2 regions of the Streptomyces sp. NPDC052016 genome follow, and region 2 is predicted to be linked to the other one. Evidence: riboswitches for the same ligand, from Rfam matches in the RefSeq annotation. Region 2 holds a riboswitch; the other holds the start of a gene.
What was found. Region 2 has a riboswitch for S-adenosylmethionine ahead of ACIHAR_RS05895 (aminotransferase class V-fold PLP-dependent enzyme). Riboswitches for the same ligand answer to the same signal wherever they lie in the genome.

Region 1: linked by a shared signal. The riboswitch ahead of thrC (threonine synthase) and the one ahead of ACIHAR_RS05895 (aminotransferase class V-fold PLP-dependent enzyme) in region 2 are both predicted to bind S-adenosylmethionine.

The regions. Positions count from the first base shown of each region.
Region 1 is NZ_JBIUBX010000019.1:33,587-40,022, forward strand. It holds gene ACIHAR_RS23625 (trehalose-6-phosphate synthase) at 1-664, opposite strand, end outside; gene ACIHAR_RS23630 (glucosyl-3-phosphoglycerate synthase) at 806-1,777, opposite strand; SAM riboswitch class I at 1,947-2,103, shown strand; gene thrC (threonine synthase) at 2,122-3,411, shown strand; gene ACIHAR_RS23640 (MoaD/ThiS family protein) at 3,499-3,774, shown strand; gene ACIHAR_RS23645 (cold-shock protein) at 4,227-4,430, shown strand; gene groL (chaperonin GroEL) at 4,724-6,346, shown strand.
Region 2 is NZ_JBIUBX010000003.1:201,167-207,602, forward strand. It holds gene ACIHAR_RS05880 (Rieske 2Fe-2S domain-containing protein) at 1-74, shown strand, start outside; gene ACIHAR_RS05885 (cytochrome bc complex cytochrome b subunit) at 71-1,693, shown strand; gene trpD (anthranilate phosphoribosyltransferase) at 1,834-2,898, shown strand; SAM riboswitch class IV at 2,973-3,089, shown strand; gene ACIHAR_RS05895 (aminotransferase class V-fold PLP-dependent enzyme) at 3,447-4,808, shown strand; gene ACIHAR_RS05900 (Lrp/AsnC family transcriptional regulator) at 4,847-5,128, opposite strand; gene ACIHAR_RS05905 (rhomboid family intramembrane serine protease) at 5,125-5,883, opposite strand; gene ACIHAR_RS05910 (hypothetical protein) at 6,052-6,291, shown strand; gene ACIHAR_RS05915 (NYN domain-containing protein) at 6,364-6,436, shown strand, end outside.

The DNA of each region.
Region 1 (6,436 bases), on a different contig from region 2:
AGCAGGCGGTGAACGCGTCCGCCCAGCGCTGGGTCAGGAAGCCCAGGCGGTCCGCGCCGAGCATGCCCCGCAGCAGCTGGGTGCGGATGTCGCCGGGCAGCAGTCCGAAGTAGTCCGCCGGCGCCCACGGCGTGTGCGAGAAGTGGCCGATGCGCACGTCCGGGCGCAGCTCCCGGAGCATCCCGGGCACGAGACACAGGTGGTAGTCCTGCACCAGGACCGCCGCGCCCGGGGCCGCCTCCTCCGCCAGCGCCTCGGCGAAGGCCCGGTTGTACGTCTCGTACGAGGCCCACTGGCGCCGGAACTCCGCGTCGAAGACCGGCTCCGTCGGGGTCTGGTACAGCAGGTGGTGGATGAACCACAGCACGGAGTTGGCGATGCCGTTGTAGGCGTCGGCGTGCACGTCGGCCGGGATGGGCAGCATGCGCACGCCCTCCTCGCCGACCCCGCGCCGGACCGCCTCACGGTCGCCCTCGGACAGTGCCGAGCAGACCCAGAGGGCGCCCGCGTCGGGGCCGATCGCCGACAGGCCGGAGACCAGCCCGCCGCCGCCCCGTTTCGCGTGCAGCGAGCCGTCCTCGCCGATCGTGTACGAGACCGGGCCGCGATTGGACGCGACCAGCACCTGAGCACCCTGAGCTGCAGCACCGTGCGTGGAAGCCATACGCCTCAACCTAGCCCGGTCCTGATCCGCTCAAACGTACGGATGGGCCGTGTGGTGGGCCGTATCCGGCCGTATACGGCCCGCCCGCGCGGATGACGGCAGTGGCTGCGAGGACGCCCGTGCGAACGGGTGCGCACCCGCTCACGCCACCTTGCGTGCCGCGTACTCCGCGATCTCCGCCATCGGCGGGCGCTCCTCCGTGTCCACCGAGTACGTGCGCGGCTCGAAGCCGTTCGCGCCCCGTTCGAACTGGGTGAGGGAGGGACGGACGAGGTGTCCGCGGGCCAGCCGGAGCTGGGCCGTGCGGTAGATCGCGGCCGCCATCCGGCCGAGTGCCTGCCCGTCCTGGTGGCGGTGCTTGCGCACGCCGACGTCGACCTGGGCGAGGGCGTCCAGGCCCACCAGGTGGAGGGCGTCGACCAGCATGCCGAGTTCCACCCCGTAGCCGACGGGGAAGGGCAGCCGTTCCAGCAGGCTGCGGCGGGCCGCGTACTCGCCGCCCAGCGGCTGGACGAAGCCGGCGAGCTGCGGCCAGTGCATGTTGAGCAGGGGGCGGGCCATCAGCTCGGTCACCCGGCCGCCCTGGCCGGCGGTCCTGCCGGAGGAGAGCGCAGTCGACTCCGTGCCCAGCGGGCGGTCGTACATGGCCTTGACCAGGTCGATGTCCGGGTCGGTGAGCAGCGGGCCCACGATCCCGGAGACGAAGTCGGAGGAGAACTCCCGCAGATCGGCGTCGATGAAACAGACGATGTCCCCGGTGGTGACCAGCAGGGAGCGCCACAGGACCTCGCCCTTCCCGGGCACGGCCGGTATCCGGGGGAGGATCGTGTCCCGGTGGACCACGCGCGCGCCCGCAGCCGCCGCGACCTGCGACGTACGGTCGGTCGACCCCGAGTCGACGACGACCACCTCGTCGACGAGCGGAACCTGCTGCACGAGGTCGTGGCGGATGATCGCGACGATGTCGCCGACCGTCTCCTCCTCGTTCAGCGCGGGCAGCACGACGGACACCGACTGGCCCGAGGCACGTTTGGCGGCCAGGATCCCGTGGAGCGGGCGATCGGTCACGGACCAGGAGCGGGTGGCGAGCCAGCGCTCGACTTCTTCCAGCACGGTCTGCGACTCCTCACTGTCGTGATCACACCAGGTGCACACGGGGTCACCGTGTGATCCATCTCGCGGTTCGGACGACTATCTCAACTGTCCTGGCCGTCGGTTACAGTCTTGAACAACGCGGATGACCATCACATGTCCGGGGTCGTCGGCGTTCACAACCACATACCGCTCATCCAGAGGGGCAGAGGGACACGGCCCGATGAAGCCCCGGCAACCCTCCAGCCGGTCTCGTACCGATCAGTGACGATCGCTCCGCGAGGCTCCCGGCTAGGGAAGGTGCCAAATCCGTCTCACGGCGAGATGCGTCGTGAGGAAGATGAGGAGAAAGGGCCTCGCCTCACATGGCTGTGCAGACAGTTGCAAGCACCACCGACTCCACGACCAGCGTAGACCTCGGTCCTGCCGCGGCTCTCTCCTGCCGCGAGTGCGGCCACCGGGTGCCCCTCGGCCCGGTCTTCGCGTGCGAGGAGTGTTTCGGCCCGCTCGAGATCGCGTACGACTTCTCCTCCTACGACACGGAGGAGCTCCGCAAGCGCATCGAGGCGGGACCCGCGAACATCTGGCGCTACGCGCCGCTGCTGCCCGTCCCGGCCGACGTGGCGGACAAGCCGAACCTCAACCCCGGCTGGACCAAGCTCGTCAAGGCCGACAACCTCGCCCGCGAGCTGGGCGTGACCGGCGGACTGTACGTCAAGGACGACTCGGGCAACCCGACCCACTCCTTCAAGGACCGTGTGGTCGCCCAGGCCCTGGAGGCCGCCCGCGCCTTCGGCTTCACCACCCTGTCCTGCTCCTCGACCGGCAACCTCGCCGGCGCGGTGGGCGCCGCCGCGGCCCGCGCCGGCTTCCGTTCCTGCGTGTTCATCCCGCACGACCTGGAACAGGGCAAGGTCGTCATGGCCGCGATCTACGGCGGCGAGCTCGTCGGCATCGAGGGCAACTACGACGACGTCAACCGCTTCTGCTCCGAGCTCATCGGCGACCCGGCGGGCGAGGGCTGGGGCTTCGTCAACGTCAACCTGCGGCCGTACTACGCCGAGGGCTCCAAGACGCTGGCGTACGAGATCTGTGAGCAGCTCGGCTGGCGGCTGCCGGACCAGCTCGTCGTGCCCATCGCCTCCGGCTCGCAGCTCACGAAGATCGACAAGGGGCTCCAGGAGCTGATCAAGCTCGGGCTCGTCGAGGACAAGCCGTACAAGATCTTCGGTGCGCAGGCCGAGGGGTGCTCGCCGGTGTCCACCGCGTACAAGGCCGGCCACGACGTGGTCCGCCCGCAGAAGCCGAACACCATCGCCAAGTCCCTCGCCATCGGCAACCCGGCGGACGGGCCGTACGTCCTGGACATCGCGCGTCGCACGGGCGGCGCGGTGGAGGACGTCGACGACGAGCAGGTGGTCGACGCGATCCGGCTGCTCGCCCGGACCGAGGGCATCTTCGCGGAGACGGCCGGCGGTGTGACCGTGGGCGTGACCAGGAAGCTGATCGAGAACGGTCTGCTGGATCCGGCGTTGACGACCGTCGTGCTGAACACCGGCGACGGGCTGAAGACGCTGGACGCGGTGGCCGGCACGGGCCTCACCGCGACCATTCGTCCCACCCTGGACTCGTTTCGCGAGGCCGGCCTCGCGTAAGCGGGTAGTTGTCCGTCCGCGGGCTGCGTGGCTGGTCGCGCAGTTCCCCGCGCCCCTCGGGGCACCGTACCGACCGGAGGTCACAACGTGAGCGTCACCGTCCGCATCCCCACCATCCTGCGCACCTACACCGGTGGTCAGGCCGAGGTGGCCGCCGAGGGCGCGACCCTCGCCGAGGTCATCGCCGACCTGGAGAAGAACCACACGGGGATCGCCGCGCGTGTCCTCGACGACCAGGGCAAGCTGCGCCGGTTCGTCAACGTGTACGTCAACGACGACGACGTGCGCTTCGAGCAGGGGTTGGAGACGGCGACCCCGGACGGCGCCGGCGTCTCGATCATCCCGGCCGTCGCGGGTGGCTGACCGAGGTTCAGTACTCGCCGGTAGTAACCGTCGGTAACGCTGATTACCGAGAGTTCATCGAATTGCCCCCACCGTGAGAGAAGCGGAGGGGGCAATTCAGTGTGATTGAGCGCGGTACAGTTGGGGAACCGGGTCCCGGTCCACTGATCCGGAGCCTTTGATTTCTGCCCTGAGCCCGACAAGAAGTAGCCAAAGTGTGTGCTTCTTTTGTGGCTTTTATGGCCTTTGCGGGGCCCGACTTGCCCCGAATTCTGGCGAATTCTCGCCACATTCCTGGCCTCGTGCGTCCAGAATTCTCGTCCGACTGACCTGTTGCACACGGCAGTTGGACAGATACATTCAGCCGCGGTCGACGCGTTCCGGCGCACGCCCCCAACCAACTGGGGGGTGAGGTCTGACCCGGATCCGCGAAGTGTGGATCTGTGCAAGGGCCAGTAATAGGGGAGTTAGGCATGGCTCAGGGCACCGTCAAGTGGTTCAACGCGGAGAAGGGGTACGGCTTCATCGCGGTCGACGGTGGTGCGGACGTCTTCGTCCACTACAGCGCGATTCAGATGGACGGCTACCGCACCCTGGAAGAGGGCCAGCGGGTCGAGTTCGAGATCTCGCAGGGTCAGAAGGGCCCGCAGGCCGACATGGTTCGCGTCACCGCCTGAACGAATTTTCAGCGAAGGGCTCGCATCCCGGCGGGGGTGCGGGCCCTTCGTGCTGCCCGGGGCCCGCCCGCGCACGGCCGAGCGCGCCGCCCGATCCCGGCAGGCGCTTGCACTCGACAGGGCCGAGTGCTAATCATTGCGTTAGCACTCTGAAGGTGAGAGTGACAACGAAGGACCGGGTCGGTGAGGCTCGTGGACCGGATGGGGCAAGGAACCACCGGTCGGGAGCCGTCCGTCGCGGGCGCGGGCGCGGTCCGAAGGAATCACCCCCAGTCCTGGAGGGACCACTTCACATGGCCAAGATCATCGCGTTCGACGAGGAGGCGCGGCGCGGCCTCGAGCGCGGCATGAACCAGCTCGCGGACGCCGTCAAGGTGACCCTCGGCCCCAAGGGCCGCAACGTCGTCCTCGAGAAGAAGTGGGGCGCCCCCACGATCACCAACGACGGTGTCTCCATCGCCAAGGAGATCGAGCTCGAGGACCCGTACGAGAAGATCGGCGCCGAGCTGGTCAAGGAAGTCGCCAAGAAGACGGACGACGTCGCCGGTGACGGTACGACCACCGCGACCGTCCTCGCCCAGGCCCTGGTCAAGGAAGGCCTGCGCAACGTCGCCGCCGGCGCCAACCCGATGGCCCTGAAGCGCGGTATCGAGAAGGCCGTCGAGGCCGTCTCCGCCGCCCTGCTGGAGCAGGCGAAGGACGTCGAGACCAAGGAGCAGATCGCCTCCACGGCCTCCATCTCCGCCGCCGACACCCAGATCGGCGAGCTCATCGCCGAGGCCATGGACAAGGTCGGCAAGGAAGGCGTCATCACCGTCGAGGAGTCCCAGACGTTCGGTCTGGAGCTGGAGCTCACCGAGGGTATGCGCTTCGACAAGGGCTACATCTCGGCGTACTTCGCCACCGACATGGAGCGTATGGAGGCCGTCCTCGACGACCCGTACATCCTGATCGCGAACTCCAAGATCTCCAACGTCAAGGACCTGCTCCCGCTCCTGGAGAAGGTCATGCAGTCGGGCAAGCCGCTGCTGATCATCGCCGAGGACGTCGAGGGCGAGGCCCTGTCGACCCTGGTCGTCAACAAGATCCGCGGCACCTTCAAGTCCGTCGCGGTCAAGGCCCCGGGCTTCGGCGACCGCCGCAAGGCGATGCTGAACGACATCGCCATCCTGACCGGCGGCGAGGTCATCTCCGAGGAGGTCGGTCTCAAGCTCGAGAACACGACCCTCGACCTGCTGGGCAAGGCCCGCAAGGTCGTCATCACCAAGGACGAGACCACGATCGTCGACGGCGCCGGCTCCTCCGAGCAGGTCGCGGGCCGCGTGAACCAGATCCGCGCGGAGATCGAGAACAGCGACTCCGACTACGACCGCGAGAAGCTCCAGGAGCGCCTGGCCAAGCTCGCGGGCGGCGTGGCCGTCATCAAGGCCGGTGCCGCCACCGAGGTCGAGCTCAAGGAGCGCAAGCACCGCATCGAGGACGCCGTCCGCAACGCGAAGGCGGCCGTCGAGGAGGGCATCGTCGCCGGTGGTGGCGTGGCCCTGCTGCAGGCCTCCCAGGTCTTCGAGAAGCTGGAGCTCGAGGGCGACGAGGCCACCGGTGCCGCCGCCGTCAAGCTGGCGCTCGAGGCCCCGCTGAAGCAGATCGCGGTCAACGCCGGCCTCGAGGGCGGCGTCGTGGTGGAGAAGGTGCGCAACCTGACCCCGGGCCACGGCCTGAACGCCGCGACCGGCGAGTACGTCGACCTGGTCGCCGAGGGCATCATCGACCCGGCCAAGGTGACGCGCTCCGCGCTGCAGAACGCCGCGTCGATCGCCGCGCTGTTCCTCACCACCGAGGCCGTCATCGCCGACAAGCCGGAGAAGGCCGCTGCCCCGGCCGGCGGCGGCATGCCGGGCGGTGACATGGACTTCTGATCCACCTCGGGTTTCGACCCCGGTTGATCGGCGTCCTTACCGAGGGCGGCACCCCCTGTTCCGACAGGGGGTGCCGCCCTCGGGCGTTCC
Region 2 (6,436 bases):
ACGACGAGGGCTACCTCGAGGCGCTCGGCGACTTCGAAGAGCCCGTCGGTCCTGCCTTCTGGGAGCGCGGATGAGTAACAACGACGACCGCCGCAAGGCACCCGCGGGCGAGCGGGTCGCCGACTGGGCCGACGGTCGGCTGGGGATCTACTCCCTGGCCAAGGCCAACATGCGCAAGATCTTCCCGGACCACTGGTCCTTCATGCTGGGTGAGATCTGCCTCTACAGCTTCATCATCATCATCCTCACGGGTGTGTACCTGACGCTGTTCTTCCACCCGTCGATGAACGAGGTGGAGTACCACGGCAGCTACGTCCCGCTGCAGGGCCAGCTGATGTCGGAGGCGTTCAGCTCCACGCTGCACATCTCCTTCGACGTCCGCGGTGGTCTGCTGATCCGGCAGATCCACCACTGGGCCGCGGTGATCTTCCTCGCCGGCATGTTCGTGCACATGATGCGCGTCTTCTTCACGGGCGCCTTCCGCAAGCCGCGCGAGATCAACTGGCTGTTCGGCTTCCTGCTGTTCGTCCTGGGCATGTTCACCGGTTTCACCGGCTACTCGCTCCCCGACGACCTGCTCTCCGGCACCGGTGTCCGCTTCACCCAGGGCGCGATCCTGTCCGTGCCGATCGTCGGCACGTACATCTCGATGTTCCTGTTCGGCGGGGAGTTCCCGGGCGGCGACTTCGTCGCACGGTTCTACTCCATCCACATCCTGCTGCTGCCGGGCATCATGCTCGGTCTGGTGGTCGGCCACCTGATCCTGGTCTTCTACCACAAGCACACGCAGTTCGCGGGTCCCGGACGCACCAACAAGAACGTCGTCGGCATGCCGCTGCTGCCGGTCTACATGGCCAAGGCCGGAGGTTTCTTCTTCCTGGTCTTCGGTTTCACCGCGCTGCTCGCCGGCATCGCGTCCATCAACCCGATCTGGGTCCTGGGCCCCTACCGTCCGGACCAGGTGTCCACCGGCGCCCAGCCCGACTGGTACATGGGCTTCGCCGAGGGTCTGGTCCGCGCCATGCCGGGCTGGGAGATCAACTTCTGGGGTCACACGCTCGTCCTGGGTGTGTTCATCCCGCTGGTGCTCTTCGGTCTGTTCCTCGCCGTGATCGCGCTGTACCCGTTCATCGAGTCCTGGATCACGGGCGACAAGCGCGAGCACCACATCCTGGACCGGCCGCGCAACGCCCCGACCCGTACGGCCTTCGGTGTCGCCTGGGTCACCGGCTACATGATCATGCTGATCGGTGGTGGCAACGACATCATCGCCACCCACTTCCACCTGTCGATCAACGCGGTCACCTGGTTCGTCCGGATCGGCTTCTTCGCCGGACCGGTCCTGGCCTTCGTCATCACCAAGCGGATCTGCCTCGGCCTCCAGCGCCGCGACAAGGACAAGGTGCTGCACGGTCGCGAGACCGGCACCATCAAGCGCCTGCCGCACGGTGAGTTCATCGAGGTCCACGAGCCGCTCAGCCAGGAGCAGCTGTACACGCTCACGTCGCACGAGCAGTACGCCCCGGTCGAGCTCGGCCCGGCGGTCGACGAGAACGGCGTCGAGCGCAAGCTGAAGCGCTCCGAGAAGGTCCGCGCCAAGCTGAGCAACGCGTACTACGGCGAGGAGAGCCAAATCCCCAAGCCGACCGTCGAGGAGTACAAGGAGATCACGAGCGGCCACGGCCACCACTGATCACTGCGTCGCCACGTCACGCCGAAGGGCCCCGTCCGAACACCGGACGGGGCCCTTCGCCGTGCCCCCCGGCTGGATAGGGTGGACCCGTTGAGACGCGTGTCCCGAAGAGCGGGACCGCACGGAACCAGGAGCGGCTTATGAGCGCTGTGACCCCCGCTGGAGGCGACACCGCGGCGGGCCGTTCCTGGCCCAGGCTGCTGAACGGCCTGCTGGACGGCCACGACCTCACCGCGGACGACACCGCCTGGGCGATGGACCTGATCATGCGCGGCGAGGCGACCGACGCGCAGATCGCCGGGTTCGCGGTGGCGCTGCGCGCCAAGGGCGAGACCGTCGCGGAGATCACCGGGCTGGTACGGACCATGTACGAGCACGCGAACGTGATCGAGGTGCCGGGGCGGACCGTCGACATCGTCGGTACCGGCGGCGACGGCGCGAAGACCGTGAACATCTCCACGATGTCGTCGATCGTCATCGCCGGCACGGGCGCGAAGGTCGTCAAGCACGGCAACCGGGCCGCGTCCTCCGCGTCCGGCGCCTCGGACGTCCTGGAGAAGCTGGGCGTCAATCTCGAACTGACGCCGAAGCGGGTCGCCGAGGTGGCCGAGGAGGCCGGGATCACCTTCTGCTTCGCGATCAAGTTCCACCCGGCGCTGCGTCATGTGGCCGCCGCGCGCGGGCAGTTGGGCATCCGGACGACCTTCAACGCCCTCGGCCCGCTGACCAACCCGGCGAAGGTGAAGGCCCAGGCGGTGGGGGTCGCCGACCCGCGCATGGCCCCGCTCATCGCCGGGGTCTTCGCCGAGCGCGGCAACTCCTCCCTCGTGTTCCGGGGCGACGACGGCTTCGACGAGCTGACGACCACGTCCACCTCCCGGGTGTGGATCGTCCGTGACGGCAAGGTCACCGAGGAGACCTTCGACCCCCGGGACGTCGGCATCCGACTGGTTCCGGTCGAGGCGCTGCGGGGAGCGGACCCCTCGTACAACGCCGAGGTCGCGCGACGGCTCCTGGAGGGCGAGACGGGCCCCGTGCGGGACGCCGTCCTGCTGAACTCCGCCGCCGCCCTGGCGGCGCTGGATCCGACCGACGCGCCGCTGGCCGAGCAGATCCGCGCCGGTATGGAGAAGGCGGCGCAGTCCATCGACTCCGGGGCGGCCAAGCGGGCGCTGGAGCGCTGGGTGGCGGCCAGCAACGCGTGACGGACGAACGGCGCGGTCCCGCGATCCGGACAGGAGTTGCGGGACCGCGATCAGTTCACGTACGTTCCTGTCCAGGTCATGAGTGACAGTCATGAGGCCCCGGCCGACTGTCCGGCAACCCTCCGTCCGTGGCGGGGTGCCCCGGGTGAAGACCAGGTCGTAGGCAGCGAGGTCTACGGCAAGCGCGGACCCCTCGCGAAACCAGGGGTCCTGGTCGTCGAGGAGCCTCCCGTGAGCAAGCGAATGCGCTAGGGCCTGTCTGGCCATGCCCGTCTGCACCGCGGCGCCATGCACGCACTCTCGCCGCACCGGGCACAGCCCCGAGTACACCCAGTACGAGGGTCTGCGCCCGGCCCGCCGAGAGCACGCACCTGACGCCGCGGTGCCGCCCTCCGGGCGACGACGGGAATGGTCGGACAGGCCCCAGGGCCGCAGAGCCCCGCCTCCGCATTCCCCTTCACCTCTTCTCCCACGCCGAGTCGTGCCGCGGTGTCCGTGCGCACGTGTGCTCGCGTGGTGATTCCGCCTGCCTTTCACGGGAGTTCACCATGTCCGTCTCCACCGCTGCCGCCGCCCAGGCCGTTTGTGCCCCGCTGCCCGTTCTGGGCCGGGACGTCACCGTTCCACTCGTCACGGGTGGCGAGGTCACCTACGCGGCGCTCGACTACGCGGCCAGCGCCCCCGCCCTGCAGCGCGTCTGGGACGACGTGGCGGCCTACGCCCCGTACTACGGCAGCGTCCACCGCGGCGCCGGCTACCTCTCCCAGCTCTCCACGGACCTCTTCGAGAACGCCCGCCGGACGGTCGCGGAGTTCCTCGACTGCCGTGAGGACGACCAGCTGGTCTTCACCCGCTCCACCACGGACTCCCTGAACCTGCTGGCCCGGGCCCTCCCGGCCGGCTGCCAGGTCTTCGTCTTCGAGACCGAGCACCACGCCTCCCTGCTGCCCTGGAAGGACGCCCACGTCACCTACCTCGACGCCCCGCGCACCCCGCGCCAGGCCGTGGACACCCTGGAACGCGCCCTCGCCGACCGCGACCCGTACGGCCCGGCCCTGGTCTGCGTGACCGGCGCCTCGAACGTCACCGGCGAGCTGTGGCCGGTCCGCGAGCTGGCCGCGGCCGCCCACGCCCACGGCGCCCGCATCGTCCTGGACGCCGCCCAGCTCGCCCCCCACCACCCGGTGTCCGTGCGCGACCTCGACGTCGACTGGGTCGCCTTCTCCGGGCACAAGCTGTACGCCCCCTTCGGCTCCGGCGTCCTGGCCGGCCGTGCCGACTGGCTGCGCGCGGCCGAGCCCTACCTCGCGGGCGGCGGCGCCAGCCGCAGGGTCACCCGGCGCGAGGACGGGGGAGTGGACGTGGAGTGGCACGAGAACGCCGCGCGGCACGAGGCGGGCTCCCCGAACGTCATCGGCGCCTACGCCGTCGCCTCCGCCTGCAAGGCCCTCACCGAGGCCGGCTTCGACACCCTGGTCGCCCGCGAGCGGCACCTGATCGACAAGGTGCGCGCGGGCCTGGCCGAGGTCCCCGAGGTGCGCGTCCTGTCCCTCTTCGGCGACGACGCCCCGCGCGTGGGCGTCATCTCCTTCGTCGTCGACGGCTGGAACAGCTCCCACTTCGCCGCCGCCCTCTCCGCCGAGTACGGCATCGGCGTCCGCGACGGCCTGTTCTGCGCCCACCCGCTGGTGCGCACCCTGCTGGGCGGCGACCCCCAGGCCCAGGGCGAGTGCGGCGCCCCCGAGGCCGCCCCGGGCGAGAGGTCCCTCAACGCGATCCGGGTGAGTTTCGGCGCGGGCACCCCCGACGAGCACGTGGAGCGTTTCGTCGCCGCCGTGAAGGAACTGGTGGCCGACGGCGCGCAGTGGACGTACAGGACGGAGGACGGCCGCTGTGTCCCGGCCGTGTGACCGGCGCCCCCGCAGGTCAGTGGCCGGTCTTCACCCGGTCAGGAGTCCAGCCCGATGGCGAACGCCGCCTCGAGGTCGTGCTGCGAGTACGTACGGAACGCCACGTGCGTGTCCGTCGCCTCGACACCGGGGATCTTGCTGATCCGCCCCGGGATGACCTCCGCCAGGTCCTCGTGCTGCCGCACCCGCACCATGGCGATCAGGTCGTAGGTGCCGGTGACGGAGAAGACCTCGCTCACGGAGTCCAGCGAAGCGATCCGCTCCGCGATCTCGGGGATCCGGTCCACGCTGGTCTTGATGAGGACGATCGCGGTGATCACGGCTGGTTCTCTCCCTCGGGGGCCGGAGCTGGGGCGGACTTCACTCTAGTCGTCCCGCCGAACCGGGCCCACGCGAAGGTGAAGCCCAGGCCGAAGCCCAGCAGGTGCGCCAGATAGGCCACACCCGGCCCCGGTCCGGCCCGCTCCGCCGCCAGCCACTGCAGGGCCGCCCAGAAGGGCAGCACCACCCAGGCCGGGAAGCGCAGCGGCAGGAAGAAGAGGAACGGCAGGAGACTGGTGACGCGCGCCCGGGGAAACAGGTAGAGGAACGCGCCGAGGACCGCCGAGATCGCCCCCGAGGCTCCGACCAGGGACTGGTCGGAGTCGGCGTGGGCGGCGGCGTAGCCCACCAGGGCCAGGTAGCCGCAGCCGAGGTAGAAGAGCGTGAACTGGACGCGGCCCATCCGGTGCTCGGTCATCGCCCCGAAGACGTAGAGGAAGAGCATGTTGCCCAGCAGGTGCACCCAGCTGCCGTGGACGAACAGAGCTGTCGCGGGGGTGAGGGCGGTGGCGGCCGCGCCCTCGAACAGCTCGGCCGGGATCACGCCCCAGCGGCGGAAGTAGGCCCGCTGGACGGCGAGCAGCTCCTCGTCGGTGCCGTACGACGGATCGAGGCCCGAGGCGGGGCCGATCACGAAGACCAGACAGCACAGGGCGATCAGGCCGTACGTCACCGGCGCCGCCGGCCGCCGGATCGCGCGGCCCACGGCTTCACGCACGGCCCTGCTCAGGGACCCGCTCCAGTCGCCGATCATGAACAGAGCATGACGTAACGGGACGCACTGACCCGGACCGCCTCGCCGCCGTGGACGGATGGGCGACGAGTACCCGCCAGGCCGTAGGGTTACGAGCCACATGGACCGGGGAGCCTGGGCGCGACCCGGTGCCACAAGGCCGACACTAGAAGGAAGCGGACAGTCACGATGACGGTTCCCCTGCCGACCGCCAGCACGCGGTGGCGCTGCACGCTGTGCGGCAACCTCACCCGGTTCGACGTGACGCGCTCGTCGAAGGTCGTCGAGTACGTCCACCTCGATCTCGCCGGCGAGCCGACGGTCGAGGAGCGCCAGGTGGTCAGTGAGACCATCGAGTCGGTGCGGTGCCGCTGGTGCAACGCCGTGGATCAGGTGGAACTCGTGGACCGGCCGGGCGCCGGCTCCTGACGACGGGGGTCCCCCCGCTCGAGCGAAGTCGAGGGTGGGGGAGGGCCCAGCTCAGAAATTGGGGTGTGACGGATGGTGGAGAGCGCAGGCGGGGGGCCGGGCGACGGCGCCGCTGAGGTGCTCGACCGTCCGCTGCCCGACGGGG